Regions from separate parts of the Parageobacillus sp. KH3-4 genome, predicted to be linked through region 1. Evidence: riboswitches for the same ligand, from Rfam matches in the RefSeq annotation. Region 1 holds a riboswitch; each other region holds the start of a gene.
What was found. Region 1 has a riboswitch for thiamine pyrophosphate ahead of thiC (phosphomethylpyrimidine synthase ThiC). Riboswitches for the same ligand answer to the same signal wherever they lie in the genome.

Region 1 (4,226 bases):
ACAATTCCCTCTTTTGACCCGATTAACGCTAACACTTCGGTATCAGGATCCAACTGCACCCCATATTCCCGCTCGTAAAAAAGCGCTACCGCTTCCCGATATTCCTTGCATCCCGCATACGGCGAATACGTATAATTGGTTGGCTCGTTTAACTCCTCTTTTAATTTTTCCACTATAAAAGGCGGCGGCGGTAAATCAGGAGCTCCGATCCCTAAATCAATGACATCGATCCCCTTCTTGACCAGCTCTTCTTTTTTCTTTTGAAACTGCGAAAATACATAAGGAGGCATCGTTTGGACGATATCGGAAAACATATTCATCCCTATCCTCTCGCATAAAATAATGCCTTCTCTCCTAATCTATGCTTTTGCTCGCTTATTTCATTCATGGCGTCAACGTTGGCAAACATAAAGGCGATCAGAACGGCGAATCTTTCGTCCAAATAAAAATAAGCGGCCAGTATCATCAATGAGGCGATGATGATACTGGCCGTTGCCATACATACAAATGCCCATAAAGGCGCCGCAATAGACTGCGTAGCTGTTTTCGTACATCTTATATATTTACGCGGCAAGGGGACATGCGCCCTTGTCGCGGGTGGCTGCAGAAACGTTCCATTACAAGGGAACGGATTCCCATCGATACGTACTTCCATTCGACAAATTCGAAAATCCCTTCTTTTCCGCCTTCCTTTCCCAGCCAAAAATCCGTGTTCCGCTTCCCTGTAATTCAGCATTTGCAAACGCCACGCCACAAGCGATCCAATATGCTTTCATAATATAAAAAAGTGCGAAAGAAACAACTAAAAACAAAAATAAAAAAGCTAATTCATCTTCCCTATTCCAAGTAAAAGATGAATTAGCCATCTATCCTCTTTGTCCAATGATGCTATTCAATAATATAAAATCTCTACATAATGACATTTGACGCATTTGCGCATAAACGGTGTCTCGAAAAACGAATGCCGGCAATTTTTTTGAATATGGGCGATTTGCTGTTCCAATTTAAAAATTTTCTCTTTCAGTTCGGCAATTTCCTTTTGCAGCTCTTGAACGTCAACGATAGAGGGATGAGCCATTTTCGACAAACTCCTTCGCTTTTTGTTTCATCCCTTCTGCTTTGACCGCTCGCTGCAAATCATGGGAAATTTTCATTGAACAAAACTTTGGCCCGCACATTGAGCAAAAATGCGCGACTTTCGCCGCCTCAGCCGGCAATGTTTCATCATGATATTCCCGCGCCCGGTCCGGATCAAGCGAAAGATTGAATTGGTCGTTCCAGCGAAACTCAAAGCGCGCTTTTGATAGCGCGTCATCGCGCTGTTGCGCTCCAGGATGCCCTTTTGCCAAATCAGCGGCATGGGCGGCGATTTTATAAGCGATTACTCCTTCACGCACATCTTCTTTATTTGGCAGGCCTAAATGCTCTTTTGGCGTCACGTAACAAAGCATCGCTGTTCCGTATGCGCCGATAAGCGCCGCCCCAATTGCGGACGTAATATGGTCATATCCCGGCGCGATGTCGGTCGTAAGCGGTCCCAACGTGTAAAACGGCGCGCCTTTGCAAATTTCCACTTGCTTTTCGACGTTTTCTTTAATTTTATGCATCGGCACATGCCCCGGTCCTTCGATCATCACTTGCACATCATGCTTCCAAGCGATTTCCGTTAATTCTCCGAGCGTCTCCAATTCGGCAAACTGCGCTTCGTCGTTCGCATCGGCAATCGATCCCGGCCGCAGCCCGTCTCCAAGCGATACGGCAATATCGTACGTTTTCAAAATCTCGCATATTTCATCAAAATGCGTGTACAAGAAGTTTTCTTCATGGTGAGCCAAACACCATTGCGCCATAATCGAACCGCCGCGCGAAACGATGCCGGTCGTCCGGTTTACCGTCATCGGTATGTAGCGAAGCAATACCCCCGCGTGAATGGTAAAATAGTCGACCCCTTGTTCTGCTTGTTCGATGAGCGTATCGCGGTAAATCTCCCATGTTAAATCTTCGACAACGCCATTGACTTTTTCGAGCGCCTGGTAAATCGGAACCGTCCCGACAGGCACAGGAGAGTTGCGAATAATGTATTCCCTTGTGGCATGAATATGCTTTCCGGTTGACAAGTCCATAATCGTATCAGCGCCCCAGCGCACCGCCCACAGCATTTTTTCGACTTCTTCTTCAATGGACGATGTTACCGCAGAATTGCCAATATTCGCGTTAATTTTAACGTGAAAGCGGCTTCCGATAATCATCGGTTCGCTCTCCGGATGGTTAATATTCGAAGGAATAATCGCTCTACCCGCAGCTACTTCTTGGCGCACAATTTCCGGGTCTATATTTTCGCGAATCGCGACAAACTCCATCTCTGGCGTAATAATTCCTCGTTTTGCGTAATGCATTTGCGTAACGGTTTTCCCTTTTTTAGCGCGCAGCGGTTTTCTCCTGAAAGGAAGGATCATTTCTGATTGCTTTCCATTGCGGAATCCGTTATCTTCCGGTTTCACTGGGCGACCTTCGTATTCTTCAACGTCTCCCCTTTCCAAAATCCAGCGTTTTCTTAACGGCGGCAATCCTTTTTGAATATCTGGCTGAAAATCAGGATCAGTGTACGGCCCGCTTGTGTCATAAACACAAACAGGTTCATTTTCAATGATTCCTGTTTCCGTCTTTGTCGGACTTAACGCGATTTCCCTCATCGGAACGCGAATATCCGGACGGGAACCTTCGATGTACACCTTTTTGCTGGCGGGAAATTGCATGAAAGATGCGATGTTTTGCATGTCACTTCTCCTCCTTCAAAATAGTGGTGAAGACCTGAGGTTACACCAAAACGCGGGGGGCGATGGGCGGGAAATATGTGGAGAAAATAAAACGGGTTCCCCAAGGAACCCGATGGAACGCAAATAGCCGAAACGTACGCAACAAACACATACACTCCCGCTATCTACTTCCCTACGCTGGCATAACCCAGATCAGGTTCAAAGGGTCAAAGAACTTAAGCGCGTTCTTTTCTCAGTCCAAGCTATTGGACTCCCCTAGTAGATAAGCGATAAACTTATTTAATTTTTTTTAATATTAACATATTTATAAAGCAGTGTAAACACACTTTCTTATACGGTGAACCGTTTTAACATCGCTTGCATATTTTCTGCCATTTCGCTTAACGATGACGCCGATGAAGTAACTTCCTCAACCGACGCCATTTGTTCCTGCGTCGCCGCCGAAATATTCGCCGATCCGGAAGCAGATTGTTCCACCATCTCCGCCATATAGCCAATGGAAGCAGCTACCTGCTTCGCGTTTTCCGTCATTTGTTCGATCGTCGCCGATACTTGTTCGATTTGAACGTTGACTTCGCTAACGGATTCGCGAATTTGTTCAAAAGACCGCTCTGCCGTTTGCACAACATGAAGCCCTTGCGATACCTCGTTGACGACCGTTTCCATCGATTCGACCGCTTTTTCCGTTTCTTCCTGAATATATCCAATTAGTTGAGAAATTTGCTGTGCCGACTGTGCGGACTGCTCCGCCAATTTGCGAACTTCATCCGCCACAACAGCGAATCCTTTCCCTTGTTCTCCGGCTCTTGCCGCCTCAATCGCCGCGTTTAAGGCAAGCAAATTCGTTTGTGAAGCGATGCCGGTAATTACCTGTGTAATTTGGCCAATTTCGTTTGAACGCTCTCCCAGAGCTTTAATCACTTGTCCAAGCGACTGGACGTGTTCATAAATAAACCGCATTTGCTCTTCCATTTGCGAAATCGATTGCTTTCCAGATTGCGCTTTTGCTGACATTTCATTCGCGTTTGTAGAAACGTTCCTCGTTTTGTCAGCTACTTGTGTGAGAGTATCAGAAATTTCATTCATTGCCTGCGAGGTTTCTTGCGCCGTTTTTGCTTGCTGCTCGGAACTAGACGCAATCGCTTCCATTGTCGATGCGATTTGTTCGGTCGCTTTTGCCGTCTGTTCAGCAATGTTCGTTAATTGTCTGGAAAATTGCGTCATCTCATCGGAATGGTGCTGAATGCTGGCGATGACTTTCTGCCAAGCCTCCGCCATTTTATTGAGCGACACGGCAATCGGTTTTAACTGTCTCACTTCATTCATAGGAACACGCGCCAATAAATCTCCATTGGTCATCTTGTCTAAATGCTGATTGATAATAGCGATCGGGGCAATAAATCGACGATAGTTTAACATCGCAGAAACGACTCCGACTACAGCACCAAA
Region 2 (4,226 bases), 1.9 Mb from region 1:
TTCAAGTTTTGTGCTCGGTTTCTTCTTTTTCTTAAGCGCGATGGGAATATGGTGGCTCGTTGACGTCATCCGTGGAAAAGGGTGGAATTGGCGTTTTTTCTTTGCCATTGTCTACATGATTGCCATTTATTTGGCGATTGATTATCGCTTTGTTCATTCGCTGTTATTTTCCGATGAACCGACGAGCCGTGATGAATATTTTCACGCTCGTCTGCCGCTGTGGCGCGTCGTACGTTTGATGGTGAAAAATTACGTTCTCGGCCATACGCATGTGATGACGGTGCACGGACTGGTCATTTTGCCGGTGACGTTAACGGCGTTGTACATCGTTTGGATGAAAAAGTTATGGAAGCAGGAAAAGCTGTTTATATTTTTACACGTGTTGAATGTCGCGCTGTCGACGTGGTACGCGTTTTGGTTTTACAAAGGATGGGTTCCGTTAACGGAGCGTTTCGACATTCTTGATAAATTTAATTTTGCCCGCTATCACTTTTTGCGGCCGACAGTTATTTACGTACTGTTTGCCGTTTCGCTCAAAATTTTATGGCAACAAGGAATTTTATGGAAAAATGTGTGTTTTGCGGCGCTTGCTGCCCAGTTCGTCGTTCTTGCCGCTTTTAACGAGGAAGTTGCGCATCGCAATAAGCCGTCGTTTCGCGAGTTTTATGCGGAAAAGCAGTTTCAAGAAATGAAAGAATATATTGGACGGCCCGTTCATACATACCGTGTCGCCAGCATCGGCATTCATCCGGCAATCGCGCAATATAACGGCTTTTACACGTTGGATACGTATAACAATTTTTATCCGCTTTCGTATAAGCACAAGTTTCGCCAAATTATCGAGCAAGAGCTGGCAAAAAACAAAAAGCTGCGCGAATACTTTGATGAATGGGGAGGGCGCTGCTACATTTTTGTCGACGAATTAGGGAAACATTATATGTTTAAAAAACATTCCAAACGAACAATTAGACGTTTACAGCTAAATACCGACGTGTTTCACGAAATGGGCGGCCGTTACATTTTTTCGGCGTTGCCGATTGAAAACGCAAAACAAAATCAGCTGGCGCTTGTAAAAGTGTTTCGTTCCAAACAATCGGCATGGACGATTTATTTGTACAAGGTGATGCCGTAAGGAGGGGATAGACATGAACGAACCGATGCTTACGATTGTCGTGCCGTGTTACAATGAAGAAGAAGTATTGCCGGAAACGATCGATAGGCTACGCGGCCTGCGTGAGGAGCTGATCGCCGAGCGGCTTATTTCTCCCGAAAGCGCGTTATTGTTTGTCGATGATGGAAGCGATGACGCGACGTGGGACATTATTTATAAAGCAAGCTTGCGTTATCCAGACGTAAAAGGGTTGAAACTTGCGCGCAACGCCGGTCATCAAAACGCGCTGCTGGCGGGACTTTTAGCCGCGAAAACGCGTTCTGATTGCATCGTTTCCATCGATGCCGACTTGCAAGATGACATTGCTGTTATTCGCGACTTCATCGAAAAGTTTCATGAAGGCTATGAAATCGTATATGGGGTGCGGAATAAGCGTGATACTGATACGTTTTTTAAACGCCACACCGCCCAATGGTTTTATAAACTGATGAGGGCGATGGGGGTCGACCTTGTGTATAACCATGCCGATTATCGTTTGCTGAGCCGGCGCGCGGTCGAGGAGCTTGAACGGTTTGAAGAGGTGAATTTGTTTTTGCGCGGAATCGTGCCGCTGCTTGGCCTCCGTTCCACAACCGTCCAATATGACCGGAAAGAGCGTCTTGCAGGAAAAACGAAATATCCGCTCAAAAAAATGATTGCGTTTGCTTTTGATGGAATCACTTCGTTTAGCGTTACGCCGATTCGCATGATTTCACTCATCGGCTTTGCTTCTTTTTTCATTAGCCTATTATTCGGAGGATATTTCCTTTTTTTAAAATTTACCGGCCATACGCAGACAGGATGGACATCACTCATTATATCCATTTGGTTTCTCGGCGGCTTGCAGCTGATTGCCTTTGGCTTGATCGGGGAATATATTGGAAAAATTTACAAAGAAACAAAACGCCGCCCTCGATACATTGTCGATCTTGATTTATTTAATTTATGGGAGCCGCAGCATCGCTCCCCTGCGCTAACCGAAAGATCAACGATGACAGGAATGAGAAAACACCGTTCGTAATAATTTCACTTGCAATATGTGAAAAGAAGGAGTAGACTTTTTGGTGAAAAATTATATATGTTATTTGCGGGAGCTTGCGGAAGCAGGCTGAGAGTACGGCTATATTCCGCCGTTGACCGCTCGAACCTGTTTGGGTAATGCCAGCGCAGGGAAAGTGACTATGAGATGCGTATACACTTTGCTTGCGCGCAAAGTGTTTTTTATTTTGCAAAAAAGGGAGAGGATGGGACATGAATAGCCAGGAAGCGGCAAACGTATTGCAAATGGTGAGAAAAGCCAACCCGCTCGTACATAATATTACGAACGTTGTCGTAACGAATTTTACGGCGAACGGTTTGCTTGCGTTAGGCGCTTCACCGGTGATGGCGTATGCGAAAGAGGAAGTCGCCGATATGGCCAAAATCGCCGGAGCGCTCGTTTTAAATATCGGAACATTAAATCAAACGGAAGTAGAAGCGATGGTCATCGCCGGAAAGTCGGCAAATGAAGCGGGCGTCCCGGTTATGTTTGATCCTGTTGGCGCCGGCGCGACGCCGTATCGCACGGAGACGGCGCGAAACATCGTTCGCAATGTGGCAGTATCGGCCATTCGCGGCAATGCGGCGGAAATTGCCAATGTTATTGGGGAAACGTGGAAGATTAAAGGAGTTGACGCTGGAGAAGGAAGCGGCGATGTCGTTGCTTTGGCGAAAAAAGCGGCGAAGCAGCTGAAAACGGTAGTCGTCATTACCGGAAAAGACGATGTCGCGACAGATGGAGAGACAATATATATCATTCATAACGGACATCCATTGTTAACGAAAGTAACCGGGACCGGCTGCTTGTTGACATCCGTGATCGGCGCTTTTGCCGCGGTGGAGCGGGATGTGCTAAAAGCGGCGGCAGCGGCGCTTGTCAGCTACGGGGTTGCCGCAGAAATCGCAGCAAAAAATGCAGGAGACCAAGGACCTGGCAGCTTCCAAATCGCCTTTTTGGACGCGCTTTCCCGCGTGGAAGCGGAGGAAATCAGCAAATACGGGCGCATCGAACAAGGAGAATGAAAGGAGAGAAAATCATGGTATATAAAGCGTTGACGATTGCCGGTTCAGACAGCGGCGGCGGCGCTGGGATTCAAGCGGATTTAAAGACGTTTCAAGAATTGCGTGTATTCGGAATGTCCGCGTTAACGGCGGTAACGGCGCAAAACACGCTCGGCGTGCAAGGAGTGTACCCATTGTCGCCGGAAGCGGTCGCGCAACAAATGGAATCCGTCGGCACCGATTTAGGAGCGGATGCGGTAAAAACGGGGATGCTGTTTAGTGCAGAAATTATTGAAGCAGTTGCCGCGAAAGTGAAACAATTCGGATGGGACCGTCTCGTCGTCGACCCGGTCATGATTGCCAAAGGCGGCGCCCCGCTGTTGCAAGAAGAGGCGGTAAGCGCGCTGAAAACATATTTGCTTCCGCTCGCGATGGTGGCAACCCCAAACATTCCAGAGGCAGAAGCGTTAACCGGCCTGGAGATTCGAACGATCGAGGACCGCAAAGAAGCGGCGAAACGCCTGCATGAACAGGGAGTGAAATATGTCGTAATTAAAGGCGGACACGACGATGACGGAGAGGAAACGGTCGATATATTATATGATGGCAGCGAATTTTTCTATTTCACAAGCAAGCGCATTGATACGAAACATACGCACGGAACGGGCTGTACGTTTTCCGCGGCGATCACGGCGGAGCTCGCCAAAGGAAAAACGGTTCAAGAAGCGGTGCAGACAGCGAAATCGTTCATTCAAGCCGCCATTGAGCATGAATTAGGCATCGGCCACGGCCACGGTCCGACGAACCATTGGGCGTACCGGGACAACCAAACACGGTAGGTGAGGAAATTGGCGCGGATCGCGAGTGAAGAGATGAAGCAACGATTGAAAGTGTATTTTATTATGGGAAGTGTAAACTGTAAAAAACAGCCATTCGAAGTGTTAACAGAAGCGATCGATGGCGGAATCACGCTGTTTCAATTTCGTGAGAAAGGGAGCGGCGCGTTTGCCGGCGAACAAAAATACGAGTTTGCCAA
Region 3 (4,226 bases), 300 kb from region 1:
ATATGGATGTTGATTTTGCTGTTCCCAAAGGTGGAAGCGACGCAGCAATTGTTCAACCGTTTCTGTAATTTCCTCTTCACTTCGTTTTTCCAAACGAAGCGAATATGCAATCTCCTCCCGCACGGAATTAGCGACAAACTGAAATTCCGGATTTTGAAAGACAAACGCAATCAAACGATGAAGCTGTTTCAGCCGCTTGCTGTCTTCTCCGTATAACTCATATGTTCCGTCTGTGCGGATCAGTTTCATCAACGCGTGCAACAACGTGCTTTTCCCGGCACCGTTTTTGCCGGTAATGGCAATCCATTCCCCCGCACGCACAGTCGCTTCATCGACGCGTATTTTTACATCGCGCAGGCGGTATCCACGAAATTGGCGAAGATGAATCATTTTCTCTTGTTGGACGGCCGCCCGCCGGTATTGCCGCTTCGCTATATATTCATCCCAGACGCCAGGATGCCAAATGCCTTGGGAAGCAATGACGTCTTTATAATTAGAAAACACCGTTTGCGCTTGACCATCAGCAATGATCTTGCCTTGATCGTTCAATAAAATAATCCGATCGACGAAATCAAGCACATGATCGATTTTATGTTCGACGATGATCACTGTTTTGTCGCGAGCGATTTGTTTGACCGTCTGCCAAATCGCTTTCGTCCCTTCTTCGTCAATCATCGCCGTCGGTTCGTCCAAAAACAGCACATCCGGCTCTAACGCGAGCGCGGAAGCAAGGGCGAGCCGCTGCTTCATCCCTCCCGATAACGTATGAATATCAGTATGTGGATCGACAAAAAGCCCAACCGCTTCTAGCAGATTTTCGATCCTCTCTTTCATCTGTTCGCGCGGCACACCGATGTTTTCAAGCGCAAAGGCAATCTCTTCATCGACAAACGGCATGCAAAATTGTGAATCAGGATCTTGAAAGACATAACCCCAATGATCGGGAAGCTGCACCCGTTCCGCTTTCATCGGAACGTCGATTGAATGCGGAATCAAGCCAGACAGCACTTGCAACAATGTCGATTTTCCGCACCCGGATGGACCGAGCAACAACACTTTTTCTCCTTCGTAAAATGTGATCGATAAATCTTTGAATAACAGCGTATCTTTCCCAGGAAATTTCAAGCGCAACCGTTCCACAGAAGCTATCGGTTTCATCGTTCGCACGCCACCTTTTTAACGATCAAGCGCGTCGTAATCATCTTTTGAAGCTGGACGCAGCATTTGTACCACTCCCGTTTTTTCCAACGCCTTTACTAGCGAAGCAGCGAAAACACCAGAAATGACAATCGCGCCAATAAAGCGGGCGATAAGGAATAACGCCAAGTTCCAAGGAGCCAGTGCTTCAATATACCCTTTGTAAAAATCCATCACAAGCGAACCGATCGTCGAGCCAATCGCTCCAAGCGACACGACCAACGCGTCAAATCGTTTATAGCGAAATGCGGCAAACACTGCTTCCGCTAAAAGTCCTTGCACAACTCCGTAAATGAGCACTTCTAACCCCCATTCGGAACCCATAATCAATTCTCCAGAAGAAGCAGCAATTTCCGCCAATAGCGCGACGCCCGGTTTACGAATCAACAAGTACGCCACCGACGCAGCGATAAACCACATGCCGTAAATCAATTGATCAATATGGAAGCCGAGTGGCTTAACAGAGTAATAAAGCGGCCCCCAAATTTTATAGATGATCCCAAAAACGACAGCAATCACAATTGTCGTTAAAATATCAACGAGCCTCAATCCTTTAGTTGTTGCTGGCATGTTCTCTTATCTCCTTTCTTGCTGATGGCCATGTTTCTAAACGATATGCCATTTCCCAAAATTCGTACTCATATTCACTGCTAATAAGAAAATGCTGCTCCATCCGCTTGCGATCAGATTCGGTAACTGCTTTGGCGATCGCATCCAAACGGGCGATTTGCTCTTTCACTAGGCCGCGAAACCATTCGGAGCTGTATGTTCCAATCCATTTCTGATAGATTGGCTCTTCTGGCTGGCAATCTTTTAATCTCTCGCCAATTTCATAATAGAGCCAATAGCACGGCAAAATCGCTGCAATCACATCTCCTAGATGTCCTTCGTACGCAGCCCGGTACATATGCGACGTATATGCGTATGCGGTTGGGGCCGGAATAAATGACGCTTTCTCTTCTTCCGTGATCCCAAGCAGCTCGGCAAACGTCTCATGCAAAGATAATTCCGCTTCACATGTGCTTTGGGCATGATGCGCCATGCGTGCGGTTGTCGCCAAATCCGGAGACTTCGCCGCTCCAAGCGCTTGCACTCTCGCAAAATGGCGCAAATAATATGCATCTTGCATGACATAATAACGAAAACGAACAAGGTCTAGCGTCCCTTCCCCCAACTCTCTCACAAAAGGATGTTCAAAACTTGCCTGCCAAATGGTGTCGGCCTTTTTCCGCAATTCCATCGCAAACGACATCTTTATCTCCCCTTTTAAAAAAATAAACACCACTTCCTTTACAAAAGCGCAAAGAAAGTGGTGTTAAACACTAGTCGCCAAAAAACACGGAAAAACCACGACTGCGCCACTCCACTTCCCTACGCTGGTATTACCCAGATCAGGTTCTAAGGGTCTCAAAGGCACACTTTGATCTCAGCCTTTCTGAAGGCCCCCCTAGTGGATTGTGCGTCCGCTATGAAATTTTCTTATTTGAGTATATCATATCACTGTGAATATCATTGTCAACCCTTTTTCGGCTACGCATCCGAAATTTTCGCCACATCGCCTATATAACGCGTTTCCCCTTCGCGCCCTGCCGCGTTCGTCAGGCGCTTCACCGCTGCATATGCTTGAATTTTTACACCGACGATCGTTTTCAGACTGGCCATCTGTCGTTGCCGATAATCGTATTCCCTATGCCAATCCAATGCGCTTTTACTTGCTTTCTCAATCCCCAACCTGCCGCTGCGATCATCTGATCTATATCCCCGCATGTTGACACGCTGTCCACATTGCTTCTTTTGCCGCAATTCTGTATCATAGAAAAAGCAAACGACTACATCATCATAATGGAGTGGAGAACGTGGCAAACGTATTTTTAAAACGAAAGCGGAAAAAACGGTTAGAACAAGGACATCCGTGGATTTTTCAAAGCGAAGTCGATTATATTGAAGGTGATTTTGAGCCAGGCGATTTTGTCGATGTATACAATCATCAACGCTACTTTTTGGCAAAGGGCTATATTAACCCGAAATCGCAAATTATTGTGCGCGTTTTGACACAAAATCCCGATGAAGAGCTAAATGAACAATTGTTTGTCGCCCGAATCCGCAAAGCATGGGAGTACCGCCAGCGAATGATTCCCGGCGTTCGCTCATGCCGTGCCATTTACGGCGAAGCCGACTTTTTGCCGGGGCTGATCGTCGATAAATACGAAGACGTGCTTGTCGCGCAAATTCTTTCTCTTGGAATGGAAAAACGGAAAGACTGGATTTTGCGCGGCTTGCTGGAAGTTTTTCAGCCAAAAGCGATTTATTTGCGCAATGACGTGTATGTCCGCGAGCTGGAAGGATTGCCTCAAGAAAAAGGCTTTTGGTACGGCGAGTCGGAAACGGAAGTGCTGATTGAAGAAAACGGCGTCAAATATATCGTTGACATTGAAAACGGGCAAAAGACGGGATTTTTCTTCGACCAAAGACAAAACCGCGCGGCGATTAAACCGCTTATTAACAGCGATACAACGGTGCTCGATTGTTTTACTCATACCGGTTCGTTTATGCTCAATGCGTGCTTATATGGAGCGAAACACGTCACCGCGGTCGATATTTCCGAACACGCTATTGAAACTGCAAAGCGCAATGCGGCGCTAAACGGCTTTACCAACGTCGATTTTGTCGTCGCCAATGCCTTCGATTATTTGCGCGAAGCAGTTCGCGACGGAAAGAAATGGGATGTCGTCATCATTGACCCGCCGGCGTTTGCGAAATCGGCACAAGCCGTTCCGAAAGCGTTGCGCGGCTATAAAGACATTAACTTAAACGGCTTAAAGCTTGTCAAAGATGGCGGCTTTTTCGTCACCGCCAGCTGCTCGTATCATGTTCACGCCGATTTGTTCCAAGCGATGATCGCAGAAGCGGCGTTTGACGCGAAGAAAATTTTGCGGCAAGTGTACTGGAGCGGCGCCGGCTACGACCATCCGAAGCTGCTTGCCGCCGACGAAGGCGATTATTTAAAATTTGCCATTTACGAAGTGCGC

Region 2: another riboswitch for thiamine pyrophosphate. It lies ahead of thiM (hydroxyethylthiazole kinase); the one in region 1 lies ahead of thiC (phosphomethylpyrimidine synthase ThiC).
Region 3: another riboswitch for thiamine pyrophosphate. It lies ahead of tenA (thiaminase II); the one in region 1 lies ahead of thiC (phosphomethylpyrimidine synthase ThiC).

The regions. Positions count from the first base shown of each region.
Region 1 covers NZ_AP025627.1:3,425,971-3,430,196, forward strand. Annotated here, with positions in the region: gene MWM02_RS17410 (aminotransferase class I/II-fold pyridoxal phosphate-dependent enzyme) at 1-320, opposite strand, end outside; gene MWM02_RS17415 (hypothetical protein) at 323-499, opposite strand; gene MWM02_RS17420 (hypothetical protein) at 893-1,078, opposite strand; gene thiC (phosphomethylpyrimidine synthase ThiC) at 1,056-2,777, opposite strand; TPP riboswitch at 2,930-3,044, opposite strand; gene MWM02_RS17430 (methyl-accepting chemotaxis protein) at 3,108-4,226, opposite strand, start outside.
Region 2 covers NZ_AP025627.1:1,545,213-1,549,438, forward strand. Annotated here, with positions in the region: gene MWM02_RS08060 (DUF6044 family protein) at 1-1,132, shown strand, start outside; gene MWM02_RS08065 (glycosyltransferase family 2 protein) at 1,146-2,171, shown strand; TPP riboswitch at 2,228-2,340, shown strand; gene thiM (hydroxyethylthiazole kinase) at 2,402-3,211, shown strand; gene thiD (bifunctional hydroxymethylpyrimidine kinase/phosphomethylpyrimidine kinase) at 3,226-4,029, shown strand; gene thiE (thiamine phosphate synthase) at 4,039-4,226, shown strand, end outside.
Region 3 covers NZ_AP025627.1:3,121,787-3,126,012, forward strand. Annotated here, with positions in the region: gene MWM02_RS15705 (ABC transporter ATP-binding protein) at 1-1,158, opposite strand, end outside; gene MWM02_RS15710 (ECF transporter S component) at 1,177-1,767, opposite strand; gene tenA (thiaminase II) at 1,751-2,449, opposite strand; TPP riboswitch at 2,549-2,656, opposite strand; gene MWM02_RS15720 (hypothetical protein) at 2,728-2,964, opposite strand; gene MWM02_RS15725 (class I SAM-dependent rRNA methyltransferase) at 3,054-4,226, shown strand, end outside.